DNA from 4 places in the Angustibacter aerolatus genome. Region 1 is predicted to be linked to each of the others. Evidence: predicted binding sites of a transcription regulator. Region 1 holds the regulator's gene; each other region holds the start of a gene.

Region 1 (6,398 bases):
CGAAGCCGACCAGCGCACCGACGCCGAGCAGGCCGAGCAGCAGCCCGGCCCAGTTCGCGGCGGCCAGGCGCTCGGCCCGGCCGGTCACGAAGGCCACGGCCAGCCCGGCCAGCGGCACGGCGGCGATGAGCAGGCCGGTGGTCGAGCTCGGCAGGGTCTGCTCGGCGTGGTTCAGGGCGACCCACGGCAGCGCGATCTCGACGACCACGTAGAGCAGCACCGGCCGCCAGCGGCGCAGCACCGGCAGCACCTGCCCGCGGCCGAGCGCGACCGGCAGCAGCAGCGCGGCGCCCAGGGCGGTGCGCGCGAGCACCAGCTCGGTGGGCGACAGCTCGCCGACCGCCACCTTGACCAGCAGGTAGGGGATGCCCCAGGCGATCCCGAGGGTGACGAAGATCCAGGCTGCGCGGCGGCTCACACCTCGATGGTCCCTGTCGCCGACCGTTCAGTCCATCTACGATCCGTTCATGAGACCGAACAGCCGCGACTTCACGATCGACGTGCGCCGGCTGCGGGTGCTGCGCGAGCTCGAGCGCAGCGGCACCGTGTCGGCGACGGCGGCCGCGCTGCACCTGACGCCGTCGGCGGTGTCGCAGCAGCTGGCCGGGCTAAGCCGCGAGGTGGGCGCCCCGCTGCTGGAGAAGCACGGGCGCGGGGTGCGGCTCACCGGGCAGGCCAAGGTGCTGCTGCAGCACGCGGTGCTCGTGCAGGAGCAGCTCGAGCGGGCCCGCGCCGACCTCGCGGCCTGGCAGGAGGGCGTCATCGGCGAGGTGCGCGTCGGCTCGCTGTCGACCGGCATCGCCTCGGTGGTCGCGCCCGCGTACGCCGCGCTGCGCCGCGACCGGCCCGGGCTCGACGTCCGCGTCGTCGAGTGCGACCCGCCGGACGTGTTCTCCCGGCTCGACGCCGGCGACCTCGACGTCGTGCTCACCGCCGACCACCGCGGCGCCCCCGCCCGGCACGATCCCCGCTACCACCGCGTCGACCTGCTCACCGACGTGCTCGACGTCGTGCTGCCCGCCGGTCACCCGCTGGCCGACGAGGCCGGCATCCGGCTGGCCGAGCTGGCCGACGAGGTGTGGGTGTCGGCGGCGGGCGACACCGCGTGCGCGCAGATCACGTTCGGGGTGTGCGCCGCGGCCGGCTTCACACCCGACGTCCGGCACCCGACGGTCGACTGGGACGCCGCCGCCTCCCTCGTGGCGGCGGGCGCCGGCGTGGCGCTGGTGCCGAGGCTGGCCCAGCCGCTGCGGCCGGCCGGGCTCGTCGTCTGCCCGGTGCTCGGCGCGCCGGCCGCCCGCTCGCTGTTCGCGCTGGTCAGGGCCGGTGCCCAGACCGAGCCGGCGACCGCCGCCGTGCTGGGCGAGCTGCGTCGCGTCGCCGCAGCGCGCCCGGACGCCGCGGAGCTGCTCGCGGCGACGTAGACTTGGCACTCACCGAGGACGAGTGCCAGGCGACGAGGGGCAGGTGGGCGGTGTGAGCGACGAGCGACGTCTCGCCGTGCTGCGGGCGATCGTCGAGGACTACGTGGCGACGCGCGAGCCGGTCGGCTCGAAGGCGCTGGTCGACCGCCACCAGCTCGGCGTCTCCAGCGCCACCGTGCGCAACGACATGGCCGCGCTCGAGGACGAGGGTCTCATCGCCCAGCCGCACACCAGCGCCGGCCGGGTGCCGACGGACGCCGGGTACCGGGTCTTCGTCGACCGGTTGAGCACCGTCAAGCCGATGAGCCCGGTCGAGCGGCAGGCCATCGCCAGCTTCCTCGCCGGGGCCGTCGACCTCGACGACGTCGTCGACCGCACCGTGCGCATGCTCGCGTCGCTGACCCACCAGGTCGCCGTCGTGCAGTACCCCTCGCTCACGCGGTCGACGGTGCGGCACGTCGAGCTGGTGCCGGTCGGCGAGCGGCGGCTGCTCGTGGTGCTCATCGCCGGCACCGGCCGGGTCGAGCAGCGGGTCGTCGAGGTCGACGACGCGCTCGACGAGGCCGTGGTCGCCGACGTCCGCGCGCGGGTCAACGCGGAGTCGGCGGGGCTGCTGCTCAGCGAGGCCGCCGCCCGGCTGCGCGACCTGCCCGAGCAGCTCGACGGCACCCAGCGCGCGCTCGTCGGCCGGGTCGTCGGCGCGCTCGAGGGTGCGCTGGTCGAGGAGCGCGAGGAGCGCGTGGTGCTGGCCGGCGCGAACAACCTCACCCGCTTCGGCCCCGACTTCCCGCTCACCATCGGCCCGGTGCTCGACGCGCTCGAGGAGCAGGTCGTGCTGCTGCGGCTGCTCAACGAGCTGTCCGACGACCCGAGCGCCGTCGCCGTCCGCATCGGCCGCGAGCACACCCACGAGGGCCTGCGCACGACGTCCGTCGTCACCAGCGGCTACGGCCGCGGCACCGAGGTCGTCGGCGGGCTGGGCGTGCTCGGCCCGACCCGCATGGACTACCCGACCACCATCGCGACCGTCCGGGCGGTCGCCCGGTACGTGTCCCGCGTGCTCGACGACTGACCGCTCCCACCCCCGCACCTGACTCCACCCCCTGAGACGAGGACCGTTGAGCGACCACTACGCGACCCTGGGCGTCTCGCGCGACGCGACGCCCGAGGAGATCAAGAAGGCCTACCGCAAGCTGGCCCGCCAGCTGCACCCGGACGTCGCGGGTCCGGAGGCCGAGGACCGCTTCAAGGAGGTCAGCCAGGCGTACGACGTGCTGTCCGACCAGGGCAAGCGTGCGGCGTACGACCGCGGCGGCGACCAGCTGCCCGGGTTCGCCGGCAACGGCCAGGGCTTCTCGTTCACCGACATCATGGACGCCTTCTTCGGCGGCCAGGGCGGCCCCGAGCGCGGCCCGCGCTCGCGGCGCCGGCGCGGTCAGGACGCGCTCATCCGGGTGCAGGTCGACCTGCGCGACGCGGTGTTCGGCACCGAGCGCGAGATCGCCGTGGACACCGCCGTCGGCTGCCCGACCTGCGGCGGCGAGGGCGCCCAGCCGGGCACCGGCACGCGGCGCTGCGACGTCTGCAACGGCCGGGGGCAGATCGAGCAGGTGCAGCGCTCCTTCCTCGGCAACGTCATGACGACCCGGCCGTGCACCACCTGCCAGGGGTTCGGCACCGTCATCGCCCAGCCCTGCGTGCAGTGCTCCGGCGAGGGCCGGGTGCGCAGCCGCCGCAACCTCACCATCCGGGTGCCCGCCGGCGTCGACACCGGCACCCGCATCCAGCTGGCCGGCGAGGGCGAGGTGGGCGCCGGCAACGGCCCCGCCGGCGACCTGTACGTCGAGATCGTGGTGAACGAGCACCGCCAGCTGGTGCGCCAGGGCGACGACCTGCACGCCACCGTCGTGCTGCCCATGACGGCGGCCGCGCTCGGCACCACCGTGCACCTCGACACCCTCGACGGCGACCAGCCGCTCGACATCGAGCCCGGCACCCAGCCCGGCCAGACCCGCACCCTGCGCGGCCTCGGCGTCACGCACCTGCGCGGCACCGGCCGCGGCGACCTGATCGTGCACGTCGAGGTGCAGGTGCCGCGCGGCCTCGACGACGAGCAGCGCGACCTGCTCGGCCGGCTGGCGGCGCTGCGCGGCGAGGAGCGCCCCGACGGCCGCCTCGAGAACCACGGCGGCGGCCTGTTCGGCAAGCTCAGGGACGCGTTCTCCGGCCGCGCGTGAGCGCCCCGCTCTTCCTGCTCGACGCCGGGTCGCTGCAGCAGGCGGCGGTCGGTGCGGCGCTCGTGCTCGACGGGCCCGAGGGCCGGCACGCCGCGACCGTGCGGCGGATCGGCCCGGGCGAGCGGGTCGACGTCGCCGACGGCAGCGGGCTGGTCGCCCGCTGCACGGTGACCGCCGCGCACGACGGCGTGCTCGACCTGCGCGTCGACGTGCTCGACGACGTGCCCGAGCCCGACCCGCGGCTGGTGCTCGTGCAGGCGCTCGCGAAGGGCGACCGCGACGAGCTGGCCGTCGAGGCCGCCACCGAGCTCGGCGTCGACGAGGTGCTGCCCTGGCAGGCGGCCCGCTCGGTGGTCGTCTGGCGGGGCGACCGCGGCACGAAGGCGCACCGCAAGTGGCAGCAGGTGGTGCGGGCCGCCGCCAAGCAGTCGCGCCGCCCGCGGGTGCCGGTCGTCGGCGAGCTGGTGACGGCCGGCGGGCTGCGCGCCCGGCTCGAGCAGGCGGCGCTCGCGGTCGTGCTGCACGAGGACGCCGAGCGCCCGCTGGCCGCGCTCGACCTGCCGGCCCGCGGCGAGGTGCTGCTGGTGGTCGGACCCGAGGGCGGGGTGTCGCCGTCCGAGCTCGACGAGCTGGTCGCCGCGGGTGCGGTCGCCGCCCGCCTCGGGCCCGAGGTGCTGCGTTCGTCGACCGCGGGCCCGGCCGCGCTCGCCGTCCTCTCGGCGCGCACCCGCTGGGCCTGACCCAACCGGGCCGGGGTCAGCGGCGGGTGATGCGGCTGGCGTCCTCGCCCGAGCCGCCGACGAAGCGCATCGGGTCGCCCGCGCCGAGGTCGTCGACGCCCTCGTCGGTCAGGGCGCCGATCGCCATCGTGCGCCGGACGGCGGAGAACGTCAGCACGTGCGCCAGCACCCCGCCGTAGGTGAAGGTCTCCGGCGGGTCGCAGGTCGCGTCCACGAAGGTGTCGTCGGCGCGGCCGTCCAGCGCCGGCGCCGCCACCCGCTCGCGGAACGCCGGCTCGACCTCGGCCAGCCGCGCGCGCAGCCCGGCGGGCGAGGTGTCGCCCTCGGCCGGCATGCCCTCGCCGCCGTCGACGGCCCGCACCCACATCTCCAGCTGGCTGACCAGCCGCGCCGTGACGCTGCGCAGCGTCGGTCGCTCGTCGATGCCCTCGACCGACAGCTCGATCGGCCGGTCGAGCACGGCGTCGTCGAGCCGCGCGGTGCGGTCGACGATCTCGCCGACCAGCCAGAGGTGGTGGTCGGTCATGCGCTGCAGCAGGTCCATGGCGGTGCTCCTCCTGGTGCTGGGCAGCCGCAGGCCGCCCGGTGGGTGGAAGTGGACGCCCGACGCCGCGGGCAGGTCGTACACGCGGCGACCGGTCGCCCGGTAGCCGGACGGCGGCACGCCGAAGGCTCGCGCGAAGGCCCGGCTGAAGGCCTCGGGCGAGCCGTAGCCCGCCGCCCAGGCGCTGTCGGTGACGGTGCCGGCCCCGCGGGCCAGCACGTGGGCGGAGCGCTCGAGCAGCAGCCGCCGCCGGAAGGCGCCGGGCGGTTCGCCGAGGGCGGCCCGCACCAGCCGGTCGAAGTGGAACCGCGACAGGTGCGCGCGCCCGGCCAGCTCCTCGCCGGTCAGCTCCGGCTCGTCGAGGCTCTGCTCGACCAGCTCGAGGATGCCCCGCAGCCGGTCGGGGCCGCTGTCGCCCGTCGTCTCGTCCACGACGTCCAGCCTGCACCGCCGACGGCTGCGGGTGCCTGACCCTGCTTGCGGTCTGTAGCCTCGCCGGCATGACGCTCAGCCCGCCCGAGGGCGCCGCCGACCGGTCCACCGAGGGCCCGCGCGACCCCGACTGCCTCTTCTGCCGCATCGTCTCCGGCGACGTCCCGGCCGAGGTGGTCGGCCAGGACGAGCAGGCGGTGGCGTTCCGCGACCTCGACCCGCAGGCGCCGCTGCACGTGCTGGTCGTGCCGCGCGCGCACCACCGCGACGTCGCGGCCCTGTCGGTGGCCGACCCCGACGCGCTGGGCGCTGTCGTGCGGCTCGGCGCCCGCATCGCGCAGGACGAGGCGCAGGGCGATTTCCGGCTGGTCTTCAACAACGGGGCCAGCGCGCACCAGAGCGTCTTCCACGTGCACGGTCACGTGCTGGGCGGGCGCGATCTCACCTGGCCGCCCGGGTGAGCGTGCCGCCGCTGCCCGACGCGGAGTCGTTGCGGCGCAAGGTGCTCGAGGCGCAGCGCGAGTGGCGCGCGCCGTCCGTCGTGGTGCGGGTGGTGCGCCGCGGCGAGGTGCAGCTCGACGTCGCCGCCGGCGCGGCCGACCTCGGGCCCGACGGCCTCGCCGACCCGCCGCTGCTGGCCGCCGGCCCCGACGTCCAGTACCGGATGGGGTCGATCACCAAGACGTTCACCGCGGCGCTGGTGCTGCAGGCGCGCGACGACGGGCTGCTCGACCTCGACGACCGGGTCGGCGACCACCTCGACCTGCCGGCGCACGGCGGGCTGACCCTGCGGCGGATGCTCGCGCACGTGTCCGGCCTGCAGCGCGAACCGGTCGGCGAGGTGTGGGAGTCGCTGCACGGTCCCGACCTCGCGACGATGATCGCCGGGCTGGCCGACGCCGAGCAGGTGCTGGCGCCGCGCGAGCGCTGGCACTACTCCAACCTCGCGTTCGCGCTGCTCGGCCAGGTCGTCGCGCAGGTGCGCGGCACGACGTGGGAGCAGGCGCTGCGCGAGCGGGTG
Region 2 (3,710 bases), on a different contig from region 1:
CGACCCGGTCGCCGGCGCGCACCAGCCCGGCGGCCTGGGCGTCGGCCACCCGCACGGACGCCGCGACCTGCGCGCCGCCGTCGGCGCTCAGCAGCGCCGGTTGCACCAGGCCCGGCCCGAGCAGCCGGACGTCGGTCAGCACCTCGCCCGCCCGCACCGGCCCGGTCACCGGACGACCCACCGCCTCGGCCGCCCTGCGCAGCGCACCCGAGGGGAGTCCGTCGGCGGGGCGGTGCACGGTCTGCACGTCGCCCTCGGCGAGCGCTGCGCCGGCCGGCAGGTCGTGTGCAGCGACGAGCACCGGCACACCGGGGTCCTGCACGGGCGCGGCGGCCCGCACCACAGCGGCCGCGGTCACGGCGAGCAGCGCGGCGGCCAGCAGCCTGCGCCGGCCGGGGCGACGGCGACGCAGCGGCGCCCACCCGGGGCCGCGCGCCGGCCGCGCCCGCGCCGTCCACCCGGCGACGCCTCCCGCACGCTCGGCGGCCGTCACGGCTGCCGCTCCCGCCGCGATGGACGACGGCCCGCGACCTGGACGACGTCGCCGAGCCCTGCGCCGGAGACCGGTCCGGCGACCGGCTCGGCGACCGGACCGGCGATCGACCTGGTGACCGACCCGGTCACGGCAGCTCGAAGGGCAGCGGCAGGCCGTCGAGGGCGTGCTGGCACGGGCAGTCGTCGTCGGTCGGCAGGGCAGGGATCACGCTGTGCAGCAGCGTCTTCAGCCGCTCGATGTTGTCGCCGAACACGCGCAGCACCTCGTCGTGGGTGACGGCCTCGCCGCCCTCGACGCCGGCGTCGTGGTCGGTGACCAGCGCGATGCTGGTGCAGCACATGGCGAGCTCGCGGGCGATCGAGGCCTCGGGCACGCCGGTCATGCCGACGACCGACCAGCCCTGGGCGGCGTGCCACTGCGACTCGGCGCGGGTGGAGAACCGCGGGCCGTTGACGACCACCAGGGTGCCGCCGTCCACCACCGTCGTGCCGAGGTCGCCCGCCGCGCGGCCGACCGTGGCGCGGCCGCGCGGGCAGTAGGGGTCGGCGAACGACACGTGCACGACGGGCGGCCGCTCGTAGACGGTGTGCGGCCGGCCCCAGGTGCGGTCGACGACCTGGTCGGGCACGACGAGGGTGCCCGGCCCGAGCTCGGGGCGCAGCGATCCCACGGCGCACGGCGCGACGACCTGCCGGACGCCGAGCGAGCGCAGCGCCCACAGGTTCGCCCGGTAGGGCACCTGGTGCGGCGCGAAGCGGTGGTCGCGCCCGTGCCGCGGCAGGAAGGCGACCGGCCGGCCACCGACCTCGCCGAGGGTCACGGCGTCGCTCGGGTCACCGAACGGCGTGGTGGGGCGCACCTCGCGGGCGTCGTCGAGGAAGGCGTAGAAGCCGGAGCCGCCGATGACGCCGACGGGGGCGGGGGAGTCGGTCATGCGGCGAGCCTAGGCAGGCGCGCAGACGGGACGGCCCGTCGTCCACAGGCCGCGTCAGGCGGCGGAGGTGGAACCGCCCGTGGAGCCCTTGCCGGTGGACGACGCGGCGGGGGGTGTGGACGACGACTCCTTGGCCGGCTTCGACCCGCCGTCGGACGAGCCGCCCTCCGACGAGGACGACGAGGACGACGAGGACGACGAGCCGTCACCCGCCGGGGTGGCCGCGCTCGAGGAGCCGCGCGAGTCGGTGCGGTAGAACCCCGAGCCCTTGAAGACCACGCCGACGGAGCCGAAGACCTTGCGCAGCCGGCCCGAGCACTCGGGGCACGTCGTGAGCGCGTCGTCGGTGAACGCCTGGACCACCTCGAACTGGTGGCCGCACTGCGTGCACGCGTAGGGGTACGTGGGCATCCGGTCTGGACCTCCGTGCGACGGCCGCCCGGGCGCCCCGCTGGCACTCGACGGCTTCGAGTGCCAAGTGTACGACGACGCGGCCGCCTCAGGTACCTCAGCGCCACCGGCACCCGAGCGCGCCGCGCGGGATACGGCGTCCGCCCGATGCGGCGCCCTACCTCAGCCGACGAGCGTGGACGACGTCCAGATCGGACGGATCCACCACCGAAGGAGAGCCCCCGTGCTTCCTCAGCAGACCGGCATCGTCCTCTACGACCCCGCCTTCCGCGCCGACCGGGTGCGCGACGACATCCGCGCCGCCCGCCGCCGCCCCCTCCTGCACGGCCTCGCCGGCCTGACCCGCCGGCTGCGGCACGCCGACGACGTCGCGCCCACGCCGTCGCGCACCGTCGTGCCCCGCCCGCGGCCGCGCTCCGCGTGAGCGTGCTGACGGCTGTCGGTGCCCTGCCCGATGATGGGCCGGTGCCGCCGTCCACCCCCTTCGTCGGGCGCTCCGACGACCTCGCCCAGCTCGCCGCGCTGACCGGGGTGCGCGGCGACGACGGCGCGGCGTCCGCGGTGCTGCTCGGCGGCGACGCCGGGGTGGGCAAGACGCGGCTGCTCGGCGAGCTGCAGGCGCTCGCCGCGCAGGCCGGGCAGCGCGTGCTCGTCGGGCACTGCCTCGACCTCGCCGAGCAGGCGCTGCCCTACCTGCCCCTCACGGAGGTGCTCACCCGCCTCGCCCACGAGGAGCCGGCTGCGGCCGACCGGCTGCTCGAGGCGCACCCGGCCCTCGCGCTGCTCGTGCGCGGACGCCGGGCGACCGGTGACGACGGCGCGGTCGACCGCGCCGACCTGTTCGCCGCGGTGCACGCCGGCCTGGCCCTGCTCGCGGACGACGGGCCGGTGCTGCTCGTCGTCGAGGACGCGCACTGGGCCGACCCCTCGACCCGCGAGCTGGTGACCTTCCTGCTCACCCGCGGCACGGCGGCCACGCTCGTGCTGTCGTACCGCACCGACGACCTGCACCGCCGGCACCCGCTGCGGCCGCTCGTCGCCCAGTGGGCCCGGCTGCCCGGCGTGGTGCGGCTGCCGCTGCGCCCGCTCGACGACGACGCGGTGCGCACCCTGGTCGGCGCCCTCGCGCCGCTCGACGAGCCGGCCGTCCGGGGCATCGTCAGCCGCGCCGAGGGCAACGCGTTCTTCGCCGAGGAGCTGGTGGCCGCGGGCGACGCAGGGGGTCGCCTGGTGTCGGCCGACCTCGCCGACGTGCTGCTCGCGCGGTTCGAGCACCTCCCGGACGACGCCCGCCAGGTCGTGCGGGCCGCCGCGGTGGCCGGGCGCCGGGTGTCGCACCGGCTGCTCGCGGCGACGGCCGAGCTCGACGACGTGCCGCTCGGCGCCGCGTGCGCCGCCGCCGTCGACGCGAACGTGCTGGTGCCGCACGGGGCTGACGGGTACGCGTTCCGGCACGCGCTGCTGGCCGAGGCCGTGTACGACGACCTGCTGCCCGGCGAGCGGGTGCGGCTGCACGCGGCGTACGCGTCGGCGCTGGCGAGCGGCCGCTTCGAGGGGGTCGCGGCCGAGCTGGCCCGGCACGCGCGCGCCGCCCACGACCACGTGACCGCTCTGCGAGCCAGCGTGCAGGCGGGCGACGAGGCGCTGCGGGTGGCGGGCTACGACGAGGCGCTGCAGCAGTACGAGGTGGCGCTGGAGGAGCTGCGCGCCGACGTCGTGGTCGACGGCCTCGACCCGACCGACGTCGTGCTGCACGCGATGGACGCCGCGGTGGCCGCGGGCCGCTCGGTGCGCGCGCTGTCGCTGGTGCTCGACCACCTGACCGCGCTGCCGGCCGACGCCGAGCCGCTGCGCCGGGCGCGGCTGCTG
Region 3 (6,398 bases), on a different contig from region 1:
GTCGGCGGGGTGGGGCTCGGGCTCGGCGTCGCCCGCCGGCTCGACCTGACGCTCTCGGTCGACGCCGCCGGCACCAGCGCGCTCGACGTCGTGACCCGGGCCCTCGCCGCCGGCGTCGCCGCCCTCGCCACCAGCGTCGCGAACCGCGGCCGCGTCTCGCACCTGCTGCCGGTCGCGGTCACCGGCGTCGGCAGCTTCCTGGTGGTCGACGTGCTGCGCTCGCTCGGTCTGGCCGGCACCACCGTGGCCACCGCCTGCGCGGCTGCGGTCGCGGGCGCGCTGGCCCGGGTGATCGGCCAGCGGCTGCGCGCGCCCTCGCTCGTCGTCGCCGTCCCCGCCCTGTCGGCCCTGCTGCCCGGCCGCACCATCTTCCGCGGCATGAGCGAGGTCGCCGCCGGCTCGACCGCCGGCGTCCAGACCCTGCTCGCCGCCCTGACCACGGCGCTCGCGATCGGCGGCGGCGTCGTCCTCGGCGACCTGGTGGCCGCCCCGGTCGACCGGGGCGTCATGGCCCGCCGCGCCGCAGCCCGCGCCCGCAACGCCGCCCGCTGACCCGCTTCCCCGCGTGCCCCCCCCGCCCGCTGGTGCGCGCGCCACGTGAAGTCGGCTCGCGCACCGTCCGATGGGCGTGCACACCCATCGGACGGCGCGGCAGCCGCAGGAGGCCTCGGCCTAGGACAGGCACCAGTCGATCGGCGGCGCGCCCTGCTCGGCCAGCAGCGCGTTCACCTTCGAGAACGGGCGGGAGCCGAAGAAGCCCGAGCGCGCCGACAGCGGGCTCGGGTGCGCGCTCTCGACCCGCGGGACGTCGCCGAGCAGCGGGCCGAGCGAGCGCGCGTCGCGACCCCACAGGACGGCGACGAGCGGGCCGCCGCGGGCGACGAGGGCCCGGATCGCCTGCTCGGTGACCGCCTCCCAGCCGCGGCCGCGGTGGCTGCCGGACGCGCCGGGCTCGACGGTGAGCACCCGGTTCAGCAGCAGCACCCCCTGGTCGCTCCACGCCGACAGGTCGCCGTCGGCGGACGCCGGGCAGCCGACGTCGTCGGCCAGCTCGCGGTACACGTTCACCAGGCTGCGCGGCAGCGGCCGGACGCCGGGCGCCACCGAGAACGACAGCCCGACCGGGTGACCGGGCGTCGGGTACGGGTCCTGCCCGACGAGCAGCACGCGGACGTCGGCGAACGGGCGGTGGAACGCGCGCAGCACGTGCTCGGGGGCGGGCAGGTAGCCGGGGCCGGCCTCGTCGCGGGCCAGCTGCTCGAGCAGCCCGGCGACGACGTCCGCGACGGGCGCCAGGGCGCGGGCCCACCCGGGGTCGACGAGCTCGGTGAGCGGCGCGATCGGCACGGCGGCGACCCTACGCGGCGCGTGCGCGCCGTCGGCGCAGCACGGTCAGCAGCCGCTCGGTCGGCCCGCTGAGCAGCAGCAGGAGCAGCGGCCGGTACGACGCGGCCGGCACCAGCAGCACCAGCACCAGGCCGACGGCGACCCACGCGGTGGAGATCACCGTGCCGTCGCGCAGCGCCGTCAGCGGGACGTCGGGCTCGGCCGTGGGGTCGGGCACCACGCGCTGCAGGTCGGGGGTGCGCACGAGGTGGACGGCCGTCCACGACTCGGCGACCAGCGCCAGCAGGATGCTGCCGATGTAGAAGGCGGCCAGGCCGCTGCGGTCCGCGTCCAGCGTCGGGATGAGCGCCGTCGGGAACGGCAGCACGACGATCACGAACACCCAGACCAGGTTCGCCGCGAGGAAGCTGCGGTCGTAGCGGCCGACCCACTCGAAGAGCCGGTGGTGCGCCAGCCACATCCGCGAGATGACGGCGAAGCTGAGCAGGAACGAGCCGAGCTCGGGCAGGTGGTCGCTCAGCACGTCGAGCAGGCTGTCGGCCTCGCGAGCCTCGGCGGCGACGTCGACGAGCGGCAGCACGAGCAGCGTCAGCGCGATGGCGACGACGGCGTCGAGGAACGTCACGAAGCGGTCGAGCCCGCGGTCGGTGCGCACACCGCAGACCCTAGGCAGGTGGGCCGACCGGGTGACGTCCACCGATCCGTGCGCACGCTGTGCTCCCGGGTGTGACTCCCTGTGGCTCGACTCCCGGGGTCGGGAGCACGTACCCTCGGCTGGTCGCGCACGCGACGACCGACGTCCCGCCAGCGCCGAGTGCCACCCGGGCGAGCCGTCGGCACCACGAGCAGTCCGACGGGTGGCAGCGGGGGACCCACAGGTTCCTCGGCCGCTCAGGCGGCCTCGGGGTGGAGCCACTCACGTGGCCGGGAACTCACGTCCCGAACCCGACAGCTGACCTCGCAGGCGCGACGTGAGAGGCACCCGGCATGTCCATGCCCTACAACGGCCGCCACCGTGCGCCGTCCACCCCGAACCGTCCCGCCCGCGTCGCCCTCGGCCTCGCCGCCACCGGCGCCGTCGTCGCCGCCCCGATCGCGGTCGCGAACCCCGCCCAGGCCGCCACCGGCCGCACCTGGGACCGCCTCGCGAACTGCGAGAGCGGCGGCAACTGGGGCATCAACACCGGCAACGGCTACTACGGCGGCGTGCAGTTCTCGTCCGGCACCTGGAAGGCGTTCGGCGGCCGCAAGTACGCCGGCAACGCCCACAAGGCCAGCCGCCTCGAGCAGATCCGCATCGCCGAGAAGGTGCTCGACGAGCAGGGCTGGGGCGCCTGGCCCGCCTGCTCGCGCAAGCTCGGCCTCGACGGGTCCGACAAGCGCGGCGACGCCGAGCCGAGCCGCAGCCACGCCCGCAAGGCCCTGAAGAAGAAGAAGGCCAAGCACTCGACGACGAAGAAGTCGTCGTCGCACACGGCCCGCAAGAAGGCCAAGAAGGCGGCGACCCACAAGGCGGCGCGCTACACCGTGCGGTCGGGCGACACGCTGAGCCGCATCGCCGCTCGCAAGCACGTGCGCGGTGGCTGGAAGGCCGTCTACAAGGCCAACCGCTCGCACCTGTCGAGCCCCAACCGCATCTACGTCGGCCAGAAGCTCGTGCTGCCCCGCTGACCGACCGCACCACCTGCACCACCTGCACCACCGTGAGCCCGGAGCCGGGCCGGCGACGACGCCGGCCCGGCTCCGTCGTCTCCGGGCGCGGCCGGCTCCCGGGCGGGCGGCGACGCGCGGGAGAATGACACCCGTGTGGTTCGCGGTCTACCCTGGCCGACGGAGCACCCTGCTAGGAGGACCCATGGACGCCGCGCACAGCCCGTCGCCCGCCGAGACCGTCGGCGGCGGCGACAGCGACCTGTCGGAGCGCGACCGCGAGATCCTCGCCTTCGAGCGCCAGTGGTGGAAGTACGCCGGCGCCAAGGAGCAGGCCGTGCGCGAGCTGTTCGACATGTCGGCCACCCGGTACTACCAGGTGCTGAACGCGCTCATCGACCGCCCGGACGCGCTCGCCTTCGACCCGATGCTGGTGAAGCGGCTGCGCCGCATGCGCGCCTCCCGTCAGCGGGCCCGCTCGGCCCGCCGGCTCGGCCTGCAGCCCTAGGGCGTGTCCGACCCGAGCCGCGCCCGAACCGGCGCGCACCGCCCCCGCCGCAGCCCCCTCGCGGTGCTCGTGCCGCTCGCCCTCGCCGTCGCCGCGGTGGTGGCCCTGCTCGTCGCCGTGGGCGGCCTGCTGGGCGGTGGCGACGTCGGTGACGACACCCCGACCGCGAGCGCGACCACGAAGCCCGTGACCACGACCCGCACCACCACCCCGGCCACGACGCCGGTCACGAGCGCACCCGTCACCAGCGCGCCCGCCCCGAGCACCCCGGCGTCCAGCACGCCGGCCAGCAGCTCGAGCAGCTCGACCAGCTCGGCGGCGGTCGACCGGTCGGCCAGGGTGTCGGTACTGAACTCGACGCGCACGGCCGGGCTGGCCGCGAAGGCCGCCGCCACCCTGCGCACGGCCGGCTGGGCGGTCTCCGCCACCGGCAACTACCGGCAGGCCACGCCGCCCACGACCGTCTACTACCCGGGCGACCTCGAGGCCACCGCCCGCGCGGTGGCCGCCGACCTCGGCCGGTCGGTGCGGGTGCAGCCGTCGTCGCAGTTCGGCACCGCCGGTCTCACCGTCGTGCTGGGCGCCGACTTCAGCGGCTGACCCGTCGCGGCGGCCCCGGGCGCCGCAGCCGGCGGGGTGGTGGTGGCAGCTCGCCCGCGCGCAGGTAGCCGCCGTCGTGCAGCCCGGCGCCCACCTCGAAGCGGTTGGCGCACGCCGCGTCGCCGACCCGCAGCCACGACCACGCGGACGCGAGCCCGTACGCGAGCGGGAAGCCGAGCAGCCCGGCCCAGCGCGCCCACTGCTCGGCGTGCCGCGCCTCGTGGTGCAGCAGCGCCGGCCGGCGGGCCAGCGACGCGTCGTCGAGCAGCAGCAGCACGACGTCGCCGATCGTGACGGCGGGCGCGCGCGGCGCGGGGAACCGGGCCGTGTACGGCGCCGCCACCAGGACGCCGCGCGGGCCCCGGGTCAGCACGGCACCGGCCCGCCGCGCGAGCAGCCGGCCGAGGGGTGTGGCGAGCGTCAGGGCGTTCACCAGCCGGCGCCGTCGCTCGTCCACCGGTCGACCGTAGCCATTTGCACTCGGTGGGGTCGAGTGCTAATCATTGGACCTGGCACTCGCGACACGAGAGTGCCACCCGAACCTCGGTCGTCAGGTGAGGGCCCCGCCGGGAGCGTGACCAGAGCGCACCCGAGGGGTTCGTCCGTCGCGGGCACCTGCCGGTCAGCACCACCCGATCACGGGAGGAACCCCAAGCATGGCCAAGATCATCGCCTTCGACGAGGAGGCCCGGCGCGGTCTCGAGCGCGGCATGAACGTGCTCGCGGACGCCGTGCGCGTCACGCTCGGCCCCAAGGGCCGCAACGTCGTCCTGGAGAAGAAGTGGGGCGCCCCCACGATCACCAACGACGGCGTGAGCATCGCCAAGGAGATCGAGCTCGACGACCCGTACGAGAAGATCGGTGCGGAGCTCGTCAAGGAGGTCGCCAAGAAGACCGACGACGTCGCCGGCGACGGCACCACCACGGCGACCGTGCTCGCCCAGGCGCTCGTGCGCGAGGGCCTGCGCAACGTGGCAGCCGGTGCGAACCCGATGGCGCTGAAGCGCGGCATCGAGAAGGCCGTCGAGGCCGTCAGCAACGAGCTGCTCTCGATGGCCAAGGAGATCGAGACGAAGGAGGAGATCGCCTCCACCGCGTCCATCTCCGCCGCCGACCCGCAGATCGGCGAGCTCATCGCCGAGGCGATGGACAAGGTCGGCAAGGAGGGCGTGATCACGGTCGAGGAGAGCAACACCTTCGGGCTCGAGCTCGAGCTCACCGAGGGCATGCGCTTCGACAAGGGCTACATCTCGGCCTACTTCGTGACCGACCCCGAGCGCATGGAGACCGAGCTCGAGGACCCGTACATCCTCGTGGTCAACTCCAAGATCTCGACCGTCAAGGACCTGCTGCCGCTGCTCGAGAAGGTCATGCAGTCCGGCAAGCCCCTGGTGATCATCGCCGAGGACGTCGAGGGCGAGGCCCTGTCGACCCTGGTCGTGAACAAGATCCGCGGCACCTTCAAGTCGGTCGCCGTCAAGGCCCCCGGCTTCGGCGACCGCCGCAAGGCCATGCTCGGCGACATCGCGATCCTCGCCGGCGGCCAGGTCATCAGCGAGGAGGTCGGCCTCTCGCTCGAGACCGCCGGTCTCGACCTGCTCGGCCGCGCCCGCAAGGTCGTCATCACCAAGGACGAGACCACGATCGTCGACGGCGCCGGTGACACCGAGGCCATCGCCGGCCGGGTGAAGCAGATCCGCAACGAGATCGAGAACAGCGACTCGGACTACGACCGCGAGAAGCTCCAGGAGCGCCTCGCCAAGCTGGCCGGCGGCGTCGCCGTCATCAAGGCCGGCGCGGCGACCGAGGTCGAGCTCAAGGAGCGCAAGCACCGCATCGAGGACGCCGTGCGCAACGCCAAGGCGGCCGTCGAGGAGGGCATCGTCGCCGGTGGCGGCGTGGCCCTGCTGCAGGCCACCACGAAGGCGTTCGCCGACCTGCAGGTCGAGGGCGACGAGGCGACCGGCGCGAACATCGTCAAGGTCGCGGCGTCCGCTCCGCTGAAGCAGATCGCGATCAACGCCGGCCTCGAGGGCGGCGTCGTGGCGGAGAAGGTCAGCACGCTGCCTGCGGGTCACGGCCTCAACGCCGCGACCGGCGAGTACGTCGACCTGCTGGCCGCCGGCATCATCGACCCGGCCAAGGTCACCCGCTCGGCGCTGCAGAACGCCGCCTCCATCGCGGCGCTCTTCCTCACCACCGAGGCCGTCATCGCCGACAAGCCGGAGAAGGCCGCCCCGGCCGCTCCGGGTGGCGACGGCGGCATGGGCGGCATGGACTTCTGATCCACGCC
Region 4 (6,398 bases), on a different contig from region 1:
GGCCGGCGAGGTGCTGGACGTCGTGCGCCAGGTGATGCCGCTGCTCGACCTCGCGCACGAGCTGGGGGAGCGGCTGCGAGGTACCACGAGCCTGCCCCTGCTGGCGGCCGTCACCGACCTGCGCGCCCAGCTCGACCGCCTCGTGCACCCGCGGTTCGTGAGCGAGGCCGGGCGCGCGCGGCTGCCCGACCTGCACCGCTACCTGCAGGCGATGCGGGTGCGACTCGACCGGGCTCCCGAGGACCCGCAGCGCGACCGCGTGCGCCAGTCGCAGGTCGAGGGCGCCGCCGACGAGGTGGCCGACGCGCTGGCGTCCCTGCCGGCCGGACGCACGCCGCCCGAGGCCGCGCGCGAGCTGCCGTGGATGCTGGAGGAGCTGCGGGTCAGCCTGTTCGCGCCGGCGCTCCGGACGGCGTACCCGGTGTCGCCGCAGCGCATCCACAAGGCGATCGTGGCGGCGTTCGCGCCCCGCGTGCCGACCGGGTAGACAGAGGCCGTGAGCCACGACCCCGCCACCCCCGCGTCCCGCCGTCCCGTGCTCGCCCTCGTGGGCGTGCTGCTGCTCGGCGTCGGCGCCGTCTGGTTCGGCCAGGGCACGGGCTGGATCGGCGGCAGCGCCATGACCGGCGTCACCACCTGGGCGGTCGTCGGGCCGATCGTGGCCGTCGTCGGGCTCGTGCTGCTCGGCCTCGGGCTCCGCCGCCGCTAGCCGGGCACCTGCGTCGGCAGGCGCAGCACGTCGACGGCCACCCGGCCGAGCGGGGAGGTGCGCTCGCCGGTGCGGTACCGCTCGGCGCCGAGGGCGGTCCAGAACGCCTGTGCCGCGGCGTCGTCGGCGTCGACACCGAGGCCGAGCCACTCCGAGCCGAGCGCTCCGGCCCAGCCGAGCAGGGCGCCGACCGCCTCGCGCCCGAGGCCCTGCCGCTGGTGCGCGGCGTGCAGCTCGAGCAGGCCGACCCAGGGGACGCCGTCGACCGGGTGCGCGTCGAGCACCTCGGCCCACCCCACGACGTCGTCGGAACCGTTGCGCCGCAGGGCGAGCGGGTGCCGGGCCGGGTCCATCGCGGCGACGGCGAGGTCGCGCTCGAGCATGCCGCGGTCGTAGCTGCCCGGGCCGTCTGCGGTGCCCTCGTGGGTCGCGAGGAACGCCGGGTTCGAGAGCGCCACCTCGAGCAGCCCGTCGAGGTCGCTCGCCTCGACGTCCGCGATCACCAGGCGCTCGGTCGTCAGGTGCATCAGCGGCTCGCGGGCTCGTCCTGGCGCGACAGCGGTGCCGCGACGTCCTCGAGCGACTTGCCGGCCGCCTCCACGCCGATGAACGCCTCGACCAGTCCGCCGCCGATCATCAGGGCCGCGCCGAGCAGGTAGCCGCGGCCCACGTTGCCCAGCACCTCGGTCTCGACGAGCTTGCCGAACAGCAACGGCCCGATGATGCCGCCGAGGCCGGTGCCCACCGCGTAGAAGAGCGCGATCGCCATGGCCCGCGTCTCCATCGGGAAGATCTCGCTCACCGTGAGGTAGGCGGCGCTGGTGCCGGCCGAGGCGAGGAAGAACACCACGCACCAGGCGATCGTCAGGGTGGTCGCGTTCAGCGAGCTGAGCAGCAGCGCCGTCACCACCAGCAGCACCCCGCTGCCGATGTAGCAGACCGAGATCATCACCCGGCGACCGACGGTGTCGAAGAGCCGGCCGAGCAGCAGCGGACCGGCGAAGTTCCCCAGCGCCAGCGGGATGATGTACCAGCCGGCCGAGCCCGACCCGACGTCGAAGAACGTGGTCAGCACCAGGCCCTGCGTGAAGAACACCGCGTTGTAGAGGAACGCCTGGCCGACGAACAGCGCCAGCCCGAGCACCGTGCGCTTCCGGTACGTCGAGAGCAGGGTCGACGCGACCTCGCGGAAGGTCGTGGTCGTGCGCTGCTGGATGCGCAGCTCGCGGTCGGCCCCGACGTCCGGCAGGTCGCGGTGCACCTCGCGCCGCACCACCCCCTCGACGTCGTCGACGATCTGCTCGCCCTCGTCCTCGCGGCCGTGGATGAACAGCCAGCGCGGGCTCTCGGGCACGTGCCGGCGCACGAACAGCATCGCGATGCCGAGCACGGCGCCCAGCCCGAACGCGATGCGCCAGCCGAGGTCCTTGGCGAAGAGGTCCTCGTCGAGCAGGAACAGCGTCAGGCCGGCACCGACCGCGGCGCCCAACCAGTAGGTGCCGTTGATGATCAGGTCGATCCGCCCGCGGTACTTCGCCGGCATCAGCTCGTCGATCGCCGAGTTGATGGCTGCGTACTCGCCGCCGATGCCCATGCCGGTCACGAAGCGGCAGGCGAAGAACCAGATCGGGTTGAACGAGAACGCCGTGGCGACGGTCGCCGCGAGGTAGACCGCGAGGGTGATGAAGAACATCTTCTTGCGGCCGTACTGCTCGGTGAGGTGGCCGAACAGCAGCGCCCCGAGGCACGCGCCCAGCACGTAGATCGCCGCCGCCAGGCCGATGTCGCTCGCGGTGAGCTCGAGCCCGGACCCCTTCTCGGTCAGGCGGTCCGACAGCGAGCCGACGATCGTCACCTCGAGCCCGTCGAGGATCCAGACCGTGCCGAGCCCGATGAGCACCATGCGGTGCCAGGGCGACCACGGCAGCCGGTCGAGCCGGGCCGGGATGCGCGTCGTGATGGACCGGTTCTGCGTCGTCGCGGAGGTCACGGGGGTCACCTTCCTGCTGCGACGCCGCGCGCGCATCCCGGGGCGTCGAGGCGGGCCGCTACGGCAGCAGGCGCAGGAGGAGCACGGTCTGCCGGCCGGCCACCCGGGTCAGCGCGATCGTCGCGTGCGCGTCGCCGGCGAGCCGCAGCTGCCGGCGCAGCGCGTCGGGGTCGACCGTGCTGCCGCGCTTCTTGATCGTCAGCGACCCCACGCCGAGGTCGCGCAGCCTGGCGCGCAGCGTCTTCACGTGGAAGGGCAGCACGTCGTCGACGGCGTACGAGTGCACGAACGGCCGGACGTCGCGCCCGGCCGGCGCGTCGGTCGTGACGTAGGCGATGGTCGGGTCGAGCAGCCGCCCGCCCAGGCGCTGCGCGACCTCCGGGACCAGGCCCGCCTGGACGACGGCGCCGTCGGGCTCGTGCAGGAACGCGCCGGGCGCCCCGACGTCGGGCCGGCCGGTGCGGGCGGGGTCGGCCAGCAGCTCGTGCACCGAGCCGGCGCCGTCGAGCAGCAGCGCCGAGCGGGCGACGCCCTCGCGGGCGAGCGGGCCGCACCACAGGGCGCACTCGACGAGCTCGCCCCCGACCGACACCCACTGCGCCTCGGCGCCCTCGGGCAGGTGGCGGTGCGCGATGCCGGGCGCGAGCTTGGCGCCGGTGGCGGGGAAGCGGCGGGCGACGTCGAGCACGAACGACAGGGGCGGCGACGCGGCCTCGGGGTCGACGGTGCGCCGGCTGCCCGAGCTGCTGACGGTGCGCCGTGCCGGGTCGAACCACACGCCGTCGCCCGGCTGCAGCATCGCGTCGAGGTCGAGCTCGGTGACGTCGTGGCAGCGCACCTCGACGTCCGGGAAGTGGCGCAGGTTCATGGTGGCCAGCGCCGCCGTCAGCTCGTCGCGGTCGACCGCCAGCACCGCCCGGTCGAGGCCGGCGAAGGCCATCGCGTCGGAGCCCAGGCCGCAGCCGAGGTCGGCGACCCGCTCGCACCCGGCGGCCACGTAGCGCCGGGCGTGGTGGGCGGCGACCGAGAGCCGGGTCGCCTGCTCGAGGCCGTCCGGCGTCAACAGCATGTCGGCGGCGAAGGGCCCGAGCTTGCCCGCGGCCCGCGCGCGCAGCCGCGACTGGGTGAGGGCCGCGGCGACCAGGGCGGGGTCGTGGCCCTCGGCGCGCAGCCGCTCGCCGAGCGCCATCGCCTGCTGCTCGTCGTACGGCGGCAGCCCGGCCAGCAGCGCCCACCCCTCGGAGGTGAGCAGGGCCCGCATGCCGGTCAGATCCACCCCCAGATCGTGCCAGGTGGGCGGGTGTCCACCGGCACTGGCACTCAGGTTGACCGAGTGCTAACCGACGGCCTAGATTCGGTGTTGGCACTCTCACCTCGAGTGTGCCAACCGGCAGCACCGGCTCGACCCCCGCGACGGCGGGCCGAGGCTGCCCCGCACACGTCCAGCACGCACCTCTCGACTACCCGAAGGGGGAGGCCAGCAAGTGTCTGTCTCCATCAAGCCGCTCGAGGACCGCATCGTGGTCCAGGCCGTCGAGGCCGAGACGACCACCGCCTCCGGCCTGGTCATCCCGGACACCGCGAAGGAGAAGCCCCAGGAGGGCAAGGTCCTCGCGATCGGTCCGGGTCGCATCGACGACAAGGGCAACCGCGTCCCGCTCGACGTCCAGGTCGGCGACAAGGTCATCTACAGCAAGTACGGCGGCACCGAGGTCAAGTACTCGGGCGAGGAGTACCTCATCCTCTCCGCCCGCGACGTCCTCGCGGTCGTCGAGGCCTGAGCCTCCGCCCCCACCACGGGGGCACACGTCCCGCCCCGGCGGCCCGGTCCACCGGTGCATGCCGGGGCGGTCCGCATTCCACGGCTACGAAAGGCACGACACCAGCAATGGCCAAGTCCCTGGAGTTCAACGACTCCGCCCGCAAGTCCCTCGAGCGCGGCGTCAACGCCCTCGCCGACGCCGTCAAGGTCACGCTCGGCCCCAAGGGCCGCAACGTCGTCATCAACAAGAACTGGGGCGCGCCGACGATCACGAACGACGGCGTCACCATCGCCCGCGAGATCGAGCTCGAGGACCCCTACGAGAACCTCGGCGCGCAGCTGGCCAAGGAGGTCGCCACCAAGACGAACGACGTCGCGGGTGACGGCACCACCACCGCGACCGTCCTCGCCCAGGCCCTGGTGAAGGAGGGCCTGCGCAACGTGACCGCCGGCGCCGCGCCGTCCGCCCTGAACCGCGGCATCGCCGCGGCCGTCGACGCCGTCAACGACGCGCTGCTCGAGGCCGCCCGCGAGGTCGAGGGCAAGGAGGAGATCTCCCAGGTCGCCGCCATCTCCGCGCAGGACCCGATCATCGGCGAGCTGCTCGCCGACGCGTTCGACAAGGTCGGCAAGGACGGCGTCATCACCGTCGAGGAGTCCTCCTCGACCGCGATGGAGCTCGACTTCACCGAGGGCATGCAGTTCGACAAGGGCTACCTGTCGCCGTACTTCGTGACCGACCCCGAGCGCATGGAGGCCGTGCTCGAGGACGCCTACGTGCTCGTGCACCAGGCCAAGATCAGCTCGCTGCAGGACTTCCTGCCGCTGCTGGAGAAGGTCGTGAAGACCGGCAAGCCGCTGTTCGTGGTGGCCGAGGACGTCGACGGCGAGGCGCTGTCGACCATCGTCGTGAACAAGATCCGCGGCACCTTCAACGCCGTCGCGGTGAAGGCCCCCGGCTTCGGCGACCGTCGCAAGGCCATGCTCGGCGACATCGCGACCCTCACCGGCGCGCAGGTCGTCAGCGAGGAGGTCGGCCTCGGCCTGGCGCAGGTCGAGCTCGAGCACCTGGGCACCGCCCGCCGCGTCGTGGTCAGCAAGGACGACACCACGATCATCGACGGTGCCGGCGACTCCGCGGCCGTGGCCGGTCGCGTCGCGCAGCTGCGCGCCGAGATCGAGCGCACCGACAGCGACTGGGACCGCGAGAAGCTGCAGGAGCGCCTGGCCAAGCTGGCCGGCGGCGTCTGCGTGGTGCGCGTCGGCGCCCACACCGAGGTCGAGCTCAAGGAGAAGAAGCACCGCATCGAGGACGCCGTCTCCGCGACGCGCGCCGCGATCGAGGAGGGCATCGTCAGCGGTGGCGGTGCCGCGCTGATCCAGGCCGTCTCGGTGCTCGAGGGTGACCTCGGCCGCACCGGCGACGAGGCGACCGGCGTGGCGATCGTGCGCCGTGCCGCCGCCGAGCCGCTGCGCTGGATCGCCGAGAACGCCGGCCTCGAGGGCTACGTCGTGGTCGACAAGGTCAAGGGCCTCGAGCGCGGCCACGGCCTGAACGCCGCCACCGGCGAGTACGTCGACCTCATCAAGGCCGGCGTCATCGACCCGGTCAAGGTGACCCGCAACGCCCTGCGCAACGCGGCCTCGATCGCGTCGATGGTGCTCACCACCGACACGCTCGTCGTCGAGAAGAAGGTCGACGAGGACGACTCGGCCGCCACGGGCCACGGCCACGGGCACGGCCACTGAGCACACCGCTCCGCACGCACCACCGCGACGGCGTCCGTCCCCCACGGGGCGGGCGCCGTCCGCGCGTCCGGGGGCCGGGCGCCGTGCGACCGGCCCGGCACAGCGAAGCGGCCCGCCCCCCGAGGGGGACGGGCCGCTGGGACGCCGGGCTGTGTCGCTGGTTCAGATCGCTGCCGAGAAGCCGTCGC

Evidence for each region. The regulator HrcA, encoded in region 1, represses chaperone genes, less so after heat shock. The targets are predictions, from matches to a motif close to GNTNGCACTCGGNNNNNCCGAGTGCNANC.
Region 2: ACYVI6_RS18215 (FmdB family zinc ribbon protein) is a predicted target of HrcA. The motif match lies at 1,881-1,909, and genes of this name have one in related genera.
Region 3: groL (chaperonin GroEL) is a predicted target of HrcA. The motif match lies at 4,578-4,606, and genes of this name have one in related genera.
Region 4: groES (co-chaperone GroES) is a predicted target of HrcA. The motif match lies at 4,012-4,040, and genes of this name have one in related genera.

Annotation. Positions count from the first base shown of each region.
Region 1 is NZ_BAAHBM010000002.1:40,438-46,835, forward strand. It holds gene ACYVI6_RS00885 (DMT family transporter) at 1-418, opposite strand, end outside; gene ACYVI6_RS00890 (LysR family transcriptional regulator) at 468-1,424, shown strand; gene hrcA (heat-inducible transcriptional repressor HrcA) at 1,477-2,496, shown strand; gene dnaJ (molecular chaperone DnaJ) at 2,543-3,661, shown strand; gene ACYVI6_RS00905 (16S rRNA (uracil(1498)-N(3))-methyltransferase) at 3,658-4,401, shown strand; gene ACYVI6_RS00910 (helix-turn-helix domain-containing protein) at 4,418-5,377, opposite strand; gene ACYVI6_RS00915 (HIT domain-containing protein) at 5,446-5,838, shown strand; gene ACYVI6_RS00920 (serine hydrolase domain-containing protein) at 5,835-6,398, shown strand, end outside.
Region 2 is NZ_BAAHBM010000150.1:14-3,723, forward strand. It holds partial or broken gene ACYVI6_RS18205 (SAF domain-containing protein) at 1-493, opposite strand, end outside; gene ACYVI6_RS18210 (S-methyl-5'-thioadenosine phosphorylase) at 621-1,430, opposite strand; gene ACYVI6_RS18215 (FmdB family zinc ribbon protein) at 1,485-1,841, opposite strand; gene ACYVI6_RS18220 (hypothetical protein) at 2,065-2,265, shown strand; partial or broken gene ACYVI6_RS18225 (ATP-binding protein) at 2,307-3,710, shown strand, end outside.
Region 3 is NZ_BAAHBM010000070.1:2,380-8,777, reverse strand. It holds gene ACYVI6_RS14420 (threonine/serine exporter family protein) at 1-552, shown strand, start outside; gene ACYVI6_RS14415 (uracil-DNA glycosylase) at 673-1,347, opposite strand; gene ACYVI6_RS14410 (TMEM175 family protein) at 1,358-2,002, opposite strand; cyclic di-AMP (ydaO/yuaA leader) riboswitch at 2,189-2,328, shown strand; gene ACYVI6_RS14405 (transglycosylase family protein) at 2,335-3,018, shown strand; gene ACYVI6_RS14400 (DUF3263 domain-containing protein) at 3,203-3,505, shown strand; gene ACYVI6_RS14395 (LytR C-terminal domain-containing protein) at 3,509-4,105, shown strand; gene ACYVI6_RS14390 (hypothetical protein) at 4,095-4,562, opposite strand; gene groL (chaperonin GroEL) at 4,762-6,390, shown strand.
Region 4 is NZ_BAAHBM010000083.1:3,733-10,130, forward strand. It holds gene hrpA (ATP-dependent RNA helicase HrpA) at 1-487, shown strand, start outside; gene ACYVI6_RS15380 (hypothetical protein) at 497-709, shown strand; gene ACYVI6_RS15385 (GNAT family N-acetyltransferase) at 706-1,236, opposite strand; gene ACYVI6_RS15390 (MFS transporter) at 1,236-2,735, opposite strand; gene ACYVI6_RS15395 (THUMP-like domain-containing protein) at 2,758-3,975, opposite strand; gene groES (co-chaperone GroES) at 4,184-4,480, shown strand; gene groL (chaperonin GroEL) at 4,588-6,210, shown strand; gene ACYVI6_RS15410 (WhiB family transcriptional regulator) at 6,373-6,398, opposite strand, start outside.